4 regions of the Vreelandella sp. L-15 genome follow, and region 2 is predicted to be linked to each of the others. Evidence: predicted binding sites of a transcription regulator. Region 2 holds the regulator's gene; each other region holds the start of a gene.
The links. The regulator FNR, encoded in region 2, switches genes on or off when oxygen is low (the NO sensors DNR and NnrR bind a similar motif). The targets are predictions, from matches to a motif close to TTGATNTANATCAA.

Region 1 (2,202 bases), on a different contig from region 2:
ACAATTCCGGTAAATGAGCGTAGCTGTAAGCGGCAATGCGATCTGGTTGCAGATCAATAATCTTGCTCAGCGTGGTATCAAAACTGGCTACCGTCTGTAGCGGTAGGCCATAGATCAAATCCACACTGACCGATTCAAAGCCGGCGTCACGGGCGGCCTTAACCAGCGAGACCACCTGCTCTTCGCTCTGCACGCGGTTGACCGCTTGCTGCACCTCGTGATCAAAATCCTGCACGCCGAAGCTCAACCGATTGAACCCTAGTGCGAACAGTTCATACACCTGCTCGGAGGTTACCGTGCGCGGGTCTAATTCTAGCGAAAACTCGCGCTCTTCAGGCGCGGCAAAATGAAAGGCATCATCCAATGTCGCCATCAACTCGCCCAACTGAGCGTTACTCAGATAAGTGGGCGTGCCGCCCCCTAGGTGAAGCTGCGTTATTCGTCGCGTGCTATCGAACAGCGCTCCTTGAACGCTAATCTCCTGCTTTAGCCACTGAAGATACTCCGCTGCCCGCTCGGTGTTATGAGTAATGATTTTATTGCAGGCGCAGTAGTAGCACAGGCTTTTGCAGAACGGGATATGTACATAAACCGACAGTGGCTTTGGTTCTTCAGCCTGATTACTGCGCTCGGCGGCGCTGCGGTAGTCATCCTCGGCAAACGCCGCATGAAACTGTGGCGCCGTCGGGTAGGAGGTGTAGCGGGGTCCTGGCCGGTCATACTTTTCTACCAGGGGGCGGTTGAACAACGGCTCGTCTTGCATAATTAACGGAGTCTCTAGCGGTAGGCGCAGCAAGCGCTGGTTAATATTCATACAGTATACGTTTTAAAAAAACCTGCATCCATCGCATGGCCCTGCGGCGTTCCGTCCCCTTTGAAAGCCTTCTCATAATGACCTGAGTCAAAGGGAGGCAAACAATAGGCGACTACTATGCTCAGGTTTTCATCTTAAGGAGTCTTCGCAATGGAGCTTGTATGCCCTGCTGGCAACTTGCCCGCCTTGAAGCGTGCGGTGGATGAAGGAGCCGATGCCGTTTACTTCGGTTTTCAAAATGCGACGAATGCGCGCCAGTTTGCTGGGCTAAATTTCACCGACAAGCGCGCCCGCGAAGGGATCGACTACGCCCATCAACGCGGCAAACGAATACTTTGCGCGATTAACACCTACCCCCAACCCGATGGCTGGCAACAGTGGACCCGCGCCGTGGATCAGGCGGCCGACCTAGGCGTCGATGCTTTAATTCTAGCCGATATGGGGCTACTTGATTACGCCGCCCAGCGCCACCCCAACGTGGCTCGTCACCTGTCGGTACAAGGGTCGGCCACCAGCCATGAAGCACTACGTTTCTACCATGACCACTTTGGCATCACGCGTGCCGTATTGCCCCGAGTGTTATCTATCACCCAGGTACGTGACTTAGCCAAGCAAACGCCAGTGGAACTCGAAGTGTTTGCCTTTGGTAGCTTATGCATTATGGCGGAAGGCCGCTGCTACCTCTCTTCCTACCTCACCGGCGATTCACCCAATACTCGAGGCGTCTGCTCACCTGCGGCACATGTTCGCTGGGAAGAGACGCCCCAAGGTCTAGAATCGCGGCTTAACAATGTGCTTATTGACCGCTACGCGGAAGGTGTACGCGCAGGCTACCCCACCCTGTGCAAAGGCCGCTTTGAGGTGGGCGGTGAGACCTATCACGCCATTGAAGAACCCACTAGCCTCAACACCCTGGAACTGTTGCCCGAATTGCGTGAACTGGGTATTAGCGCAGTTAAAATTGAAGGCCGCCAGCGCAGTCCCGCGTATGTGTCTAAAGTAGCCGGCATTTGGCGTCAGGCACTGGACCGTCTTGAAGATGCGCCTGGACGCTTTCAACCAGAACATGCCTGGATGGCTGGCCTTGCCGAGCTTTCCGAAGGTGCTACCACTACCTTAGGCGCCTACGAGCGACGCTGGAAATAGGAGCTCTCCATGTCTACCCCGACTCTGCAACTGTCCCTGGGCCCGGTACTGTTCTACTGGACACAAGAGCGCTACGCCAATTTCTACCGCGAAGCAGCCGACTGGCCGGTGGAGATCGTTACCCTAGGCGAGACCGTCTGCTCCAGGCGTCGCGATATGAAACTGGACGACTGGCTAGGCATTGGGCGCGAGCTCACCCAGGCGGGCAAGCAGGTGGTACTCGCCAGCCAGACCTTGATCGA
Region 2 (2,202 bases):
GCCACCTGCAGTCGCTGGGCTTTAATCGCTTAAGCCTGGGCGTTCAGGATCTCAACCCACAGGTGCAGGCAGCGATTAATCGCGTGCAGCCACGGGTGCTCACTGAAACCTTGATGGATGAGGCGCACCGGCTTGGTTTTCGCTCGCTCAACCTCGATTTAATTTATGGCCTGCCTTTTCAAACCGAGCAAAGCTTCGCTGATACCCTAAGCCAAGTGATTGAACTGAGCCCGGCACGGCTGTCGGTCTTTAACTATGCCCATATGCCAACCCGCTTTGCGCCCCAACGGCGTATTAATGAAGCCGACCTGCCCAGCGCGGATGAAAAACTGGCTATTTTGCGTACCACTATTGAGATGCTGACCCAAGCGGGTTATGTACATATTGGTATGGATCACTTTGCTCGCCCAGAGGACAGCTTGGCTCAGGCACAGCGCTACGGTACGCTGCAGCGCAACTTCCAGGGCTACTCAAGCCATTCCCAGTGCGACTTGATTGGTTTGGGGGTGTCGGCTATTTCTCGGGTAGACGACGTTTACGCACAAAACCCCACTCAGCTGTCCCACTATGAAGCTGCCTTAGATGAAGGTAGGCTAGCGACTGTAAAAGGGTTACTCTTAAATAAGGATGACCTAATGCGCAGAGAGGTGATTGAGCGCTTAATGTGCGATATGGCCATTGACCTTGAAGCAATAGGCCAGCGTTGGCAGATAAATGCCACTGACTACTTTTCAACCGCTCTTGAACGGTTGAAAACCGCCGAGCAGGATGGCTTGTTAGTGCGCCAAGGCCTCTATTTACAAGCTACGCCCACCGGGCGGCTGTTGATTCGGCACTTAGCCATGGCCTTCGATAATCACCTGCAACATCAGGGCAACCAACGCTACTCGAAGATTTTATAAGCGTATCGAGACACCTACCCCCTGCGCCTATGATGGCTAATAAAAAGGGAGCACCACATGTCATATCCTGCCAGCCAACGACGTTCACTGCTGCAAGAGGCGCGCTGCCAAACCTGTAGCCTAAGCTCGCTGTGCCTACCGCTTGCCCTAGAGCTTGAGGATATGAGCCAGTTCGATGCGATTATCCGCCGCCGCTCGCCGTTGAAAAAAGGCGAGCGGCTGTTTCGCCAAGGAGATCCTTTCACCAGCGTTTACGCGGTGCGCTCTGGCAGCTTGAAGCAGGTGACTAGCGAAGGGAATGGCAACGACCAGCTCACCAATTTCTTTCTACCCAGCGAGCTGGTGGGTCTGGATGGGATTGACGAAGAACACTACCCCGGCACCGTGATTGCCCTGGAAACCACCACGGTATGCGAAATTCCGTTTGACCGTTTGGACTCGCTCTCCGAGGAGCTGCCCGAACTGCGCGGCCAGCTTTACCGCAGCATGAGCAAGGAACTACGAGACGACCGGCGGATGATGCGTTTACTGTCACGCAAAACTGCCGATCAGCGGCTGGCCAGCTTTTTGATTACACTTTCTGACCGTTTTCGGCGCCGGGGCTACTCCCCCTATAGCTTCCGGCTTTCCATGTCACGGGCAGATATGGGCAACTATCTAGGCCTCGCGGTGGAGACGGTTAGCCGTATTCTTAGCCGCTTTCAGCAGCAAAACGTGGTGGCCGTCTCCGGGCGCGAGGTCAATATTTTGGATATGCAGCGCCTCATCACCCTAGCTGAAGAGGAAGCCCAGGCGGTTAACTCACGTTAAACGCCTGAATGCGCCCTTCCATCAATGCGGCCTGCTTCGCTTCCAGACCGGCAAAATCAAACAGCTCACGGTCGGCAAGCTGCGAAGGGGCAACGTTGGTCACCGCTTTGAACATACTTTCCAACCGGCCGGGGTGTTTTTTATCCCACTCCGCCAGCATCTCTTTGACAACCTGGCGCTGCATATTGGGCTGAGAGCCGCACAGGTTGCAGGGAATGATCGGAAACTCCATCAGCCTCGAAAACTCCGCAATATCCGCCTCTTTGCAGTAGGCCAGCGGGCGAATCACGATGTTTTTACCATCATCCGAGAGCAGCTTCGGTGGCATGGCTTTTAAGGTGCCTTATATGCCAAATTTTTTAAAAGAGGAAGAGTGAGTGAGTAAAGCATTACAATACAGTCACTTAATTTTCTTTCTTCTAAAGAAAACAAACACAAGCCATACAAAAAATTCATTTTTTGTAAAAAAAAGCTTTAAGCAAATGCAGTT
Region 3 (2,202 bases), on a different contig from region 2:
AAGCGTTCGTTTCTGGCGTTATTCCAGCAGCAAACTTATTTGTATACTCGAAAACCTTAATGACACAGAACAGTACGCCCAACAGTATAGCGGCACTTAACCACTGTCGGCTGCGCTGTATGCGCTTAGCGCTAATCGCCTCAACGGCAAAGGCTACAAATAGTCCGCTGGTCAAGAGCACCAGGGTATTGAGGCCGCCCAACATCGGGTCAAGCTGTTGTTGGGATGCAGTGAATAGTGCAGGGTCAAGGGCTCGTTGACCGGCATAGAGCGCAAAGAAGGCGGTGAAAACCAGCATTTCGCTCAGTATCAATACCCACATCAATGGATTGCCGGGTAGGGCTGAAAGCGGCCCCCAGCCGGGATTGGGCAGGTCGCGCCTCATTAATCCTCCACTCTATAAGCGGTTAGCCAGGTTTCACAAGGATGCCCGGCAATTCCAAACGTATTTTCCGAGCTACGTTGAACGCCCCCAGTCAATGGTTTTGGCCGAGGACGATTCGTCACGACTGCCTATATCGCGGGTAGGTCTATTCAGCAGCTTTAACCATAAAATCGACGGCTGCTTGTACCTCTTCGTCGCTAAGACTCATGTTTCCACCTTTAGGCGGCATGGCGTTGAAGCCATTGATTGAGTGCTCATAGAGGGTGTCGATGCCTTTTTCGATTCGGGGCTCCCATGCCTCGCTATCACCCTTAATAGGCGCACCAGCAGCCCCTGTCATGTGGCAAGCCATGCAGGCCTGGTTATAAATCGCCTCGCCATTAGTTTCTGCCTGAGCAGTGACTGAAAACACCATGGCAGCACCGGCGGTAATAAGAGCATTAAATAATGGTTTCATCATGGTTCTCCTCACTTTTTTATGGTCGTAGGCGCTATGATTCCAATTTGGATGCTTGAATGCGCATCTCTTGGCCTGGCAGGGGTAATGCTGAAGCAACGTTAGCTAACAACTGAGGTGTTAATACGCTACAAAAAGATAATTTTATTAAGATACACTTTATATGCATCTTAATGCTGGCGCAATACATAGTCTTGACGCATGTCATTATCGTACGTCTCAGCAACGCTTAGCATCAGTGACCTAGTATTTGCCGATAATGCCTTTACCTCGGAGTATTTATTATGGCGTTGCTGCCTTTATCTTTTCATTCGCCTGCTTTTTCAATTTTCCCGCCTTTTACCCCTAATAAGGCGATTCGTGTTCTGGATCCGCGTGTTCCTTTTGCCATCAAGCGACGCCTCGTGGAACCTTTACTCAACCGTACTTTTGCTATACCGCTCGCAGAGGGGGAATTCGATGCTTTGGAAGGTCGGCGCATTAGTCTCACCATCGCCGATTTGGGTGTGACGTTAATTCTGACGCTTGAATCGCAGCGCTTGATATTATGTCGCGAGAAAGGCGAGGCAACCATTCGGGGAGGTTGGCGTGAATTCTTGTGCCTTGCCACGCGCCGCGAGGATCCCGACAGCCTGTTTTTCCAGCGTCGCTTAATCATTGAAGGGGATACAGAGCTGGGGTTGACGCTCAAGAATCTACTTGACGGTTGTGAGGAAGGCCTTGCACAAGGGTGTTTGGGGGAACTGTTATTGGGGCTGGAGCGTTTGGTGCGTAAAGAGTGACCCAGGCTTCTGAAATGTTCACAAGCGGCCCCGGGTATATCCCGAGGCCGCCCATTATTAAGCTGCGTCGAGGGGGCGCGAGGGGCCAAAGTGCTCAAAGTGTCGGCGATCCTCGTCGACACCCAGTTCGGACAAAGCGCTGTTAATCGCTGTCATGAATCCTTGAGGGCCGACGAAATAGCAGCGTGCCTTAAGATCAGGCAAATAGTGAGCTAATAAGCTGCGGTCGATACGACCAATATGTTCGGCTTCGTTGCCGCGCTCATGAATGCGGACAGCCTTAAGACGTTGAGGATACTCGCTCTTCAGCGTTTCTAATTCGCCTTTAAAGGCCTGGTGGTCGGCATCCAGGGCAGCGTGTAGATAGGTGACTTGCCGCCCAAGGGACAAGGCATGTCTTGCCATGGGAAGCAGGGGCGTTTGCCCAACGCCGCCGCTGGCAAGCAGCAGAGGCTCGTCACCTTCAATCAGCGTGAGGTCACCTGCTGGCGGTAACAGTTCCAAGGTGTCGCCGGGTTGTAAGACATCGTGGAAGTGGCGGCTGACTTGGCCCTGTTCTTCGCGTTTGATCGAGATTC
Region 4 (2,202 bases), on a different contig from region 2:
GCATCTTTGGTCGCGCCTATGCGGTTCGCAATGGGATGGAAGTCCAAGACCCGGAAACGATCTTTATCATCCTGGCTGAGTTGCTGTTCCATCCGCTGATCACCGGCTTCCTCTACGCGGCCCTGCTTGCTGCTGTGATGAGTACTATTTCTAGCCAGCTGCTGGTGTCATCTTCATCACTGACCGAGGACTTCTATCGCCTGTTCCTGCGTAAAGAAGCTACAGACAAAGAGTGTGTGGCCGTAGGTCGTGTCAGTGTTGTGCTAGTGGGTCTGATCGCAGCCGTGATTGCCTCTGACCCGAACTCGCAAGTGCTGGGGCTGGTGAGTAACGCTTGGGCAGGTTTTGGTGCCGCCTTTGGCCCGCTGATTATTCTGTCGCTGATGTGGTCGCGTACAAACGGCGCAGGTGCTATCGCCGGTATGGTGGTGGGTGCTGCCACGGTTATGATCTGGATTGCGCTGGGCTGGAACGGCTCCTTCATGGGTGGCCCTGGCGTTTACGAGATCATCCCAGGCTTTATCGCTTCTTTCATTGCCATCCTGGCAGTAAGCAGCATAACCGCCGATGCTGGCGAGTATCAGCATATTGAACGCTAAACGAGTGTAACGTCGCTTAATTAGCCTAAGGCTTAACGGGTTGAAGCTAACCCGTTAAGCCTCCTCTTTTTTAGCCCCTTCTTTAGCCCCTTCCCCCTTCAGATATTTACCTTGCTAGGCGCTGAACCTATCAGTTCACAGCTCTTTGCCCTAGGTCAATAACGCTCCCTCGTTGGCTCGATACACTGGCTATATGGTTTACGACAACTTTAAACCACTCACCCACCATGTTATCGGTCAGGAGCGACGCTATGCGCTATCTATCTCTGCCTACCCTACTAGCTACCGGGCTTGCCGCTGCCACTTTGGCAGTTAGCAGCCAAGCCGTTGCCTACGGCGCTGGCGACTTCTTCACTCGCGTTGGCGTCGCCAAGGTTGCACCGAAAAGCGACAACGGCTCGCTAGCAGGCGGTGCCTTCGCGGTCGACGTACAGGATAAAACCGACTTCGCTTTTACCCTGGGCTACCGTTTCCACGACAAAATGGGCGTTGAGCTGCTAGCCGCCCTGCCCTTCGAGCACGACATTGAATTAAATGGTGATAACCTGGCGTCAACAAAGCACCTTCCGCCTACCCTAACGCTGCAGTACTACCCGCTGGGTGGCACCGACTCTCGGGTACAGCCCTACGTGGGCGCGGGCATTAACTACACGCGTTTCTCCGATGAGAGCCTCGCCATTGGCGAGCTTGAGCTAGACGACTCATGGGGCGCGGCCGCTCAAGTGGGTGTTGATCTGCTCATTGATGACCACTGGGCACTCAACGCCGCTGCCTGGTACTTAGACATCGACACCGACGCCTCTATTAATGGCGCAGGTGCGGGTACCGTCGAGATTGACCCCATGGTGGTCATGGCAGGTTTAAGCTACCGCTTCTAGCCTCTAGCCTCTAGCTTCGCCAATATGTAATAAAATGCCCAGGGTTCACGCTCTGGGCATTTTATTCTAAGTAATATTAACTTCGGCACTGCTATGTGGCTTGCCTTACGACGAGTGGTTAATTTTCCGTGACGATCTGGTCAACGCGCTCGACCGCCTTAACCACCAGCAGTTGATCACTGGCGCGGGCTTTCTCCTGCATTAGGTAGGCCGCAACGGCGGGGGCGACGTCACACTTGGCAGGCATAGCCGCTTTGGCATCAATCAACGCCTTTAAGCGGGCGATAAATACATAGCGCACCCACTGGGGCAGCGACATGGTATCGATACAAAAGGGTTGTTGGCTGGTAAACGCCGCCGCATCCGGTATGGGGGTGCGCCAAAGGTTGGCGACCTTCATGGCGGCTTCAAGCTCAAGAAGTGCGGTTTGAAGCTGTTGATGGACGCTCATAAGCACCTTATGGGTTGGTCATATTTAGCGTTCATTATCCCAACTCTGTGGGTAAGTTGCCACTCAAAGGCGTGCTCAATGGAGTTATTCACCGATTCACAGAAAACCTGCAAGAGGCTGTGGATAAACTATGGAAAGGTGTCGCCACCGCTAGTCTCACGCGGCTTACGCAAAGTTGCTCATTTTTTAACCACTTAGATGATAAAGCATGGATAAATCAGCGGTTGCGGCTGACAGTGGCAGAACAGCAAGGTAGAGTGCAGGCTTGAAATGC

Region 1: the regulator FNR is predicted to act here: its motif matches at 892-905, upstream of hemN (oxygen-independent coproporphyrinogen III oxidase).
Region 3: the regulator FNR is predicted to act here: its motif matches at 1,037-1,050, upstream of ubiT (ubiquinone anaerobic biosynthesis accessory factor UbiT).
Region 4: the regulator FNR is predicted to act here: its motif matches at 745-758, upstream of AC13CY_RS12825 (OmpW family outer membrane protein).

The regions. Positions count from the first base shown of each region.
Region 1 covers NZ_JBSXNN010000027.1:31,999-34,200, forward strand. Annotated here, with positions in the region: gene hemN (oxygen-independent coproporphyrinogen III oxidase) at 1-763, opposite strand, end outside; gene ubiU (ubiquinone anaerobic biosynthesis protein UbiU) at 965-1,960, shown strand; gene AC13CY_RS02740 (U32 family peptidase) at 1,970-2,202, shown strand, end outside.
Region 2 covers NZ_JBSXNN010000040.1:92,149-94,350, forward strand. Annotated here, with positions in the region: gene hemN (oxygen-independent coproporphyrinogen III oxidase) at 1-902, shown strand, start outside; gene fnr (fumarate/nitrate reduction transcriptional regulator Fnr) at 960-1,712, shown strand; partial or broken gene AC13CY_RS05220 (tRNA 2-thiocytidine biosynthesis protein TtcA) at 1,699-2,055, opposite strand.
Region 3 covers NZ_JBSXNN010000027.1:41,171-43,372, reverse strand. Annotated here, with positions in the region: gene AC13CY_RS02790 (cytochrome c oxidase subunit 3 family protein) at 1-385, opposite strand, end outside; gene AC13CY_RS02785 (c-type cytochrome) at 531-845, opposite strand; gene ubiT (ubiquinone anaerobic biosynthesis accessory factor UbiT) at 1,127-1,624, shown strand; gene hmpA (NO-inducible flavohemoprotein) at 1,682-2,202, opposite strand, start outside.
Region 4 covers NZ_JBSXNN010000085.1:36,655-38,856, reverse strand. Annotated here, with positions in the region: gene putP (sodium/proline symporter PutP) at 1-599, shown strand, start outside; gene AC13CY_RS12825 (OmpW family outer membrane protein) at 851-1,477, shown strand; gene AC13CY_RS12820 (YqcC family protein) at 1,596-1,928, opposite strand.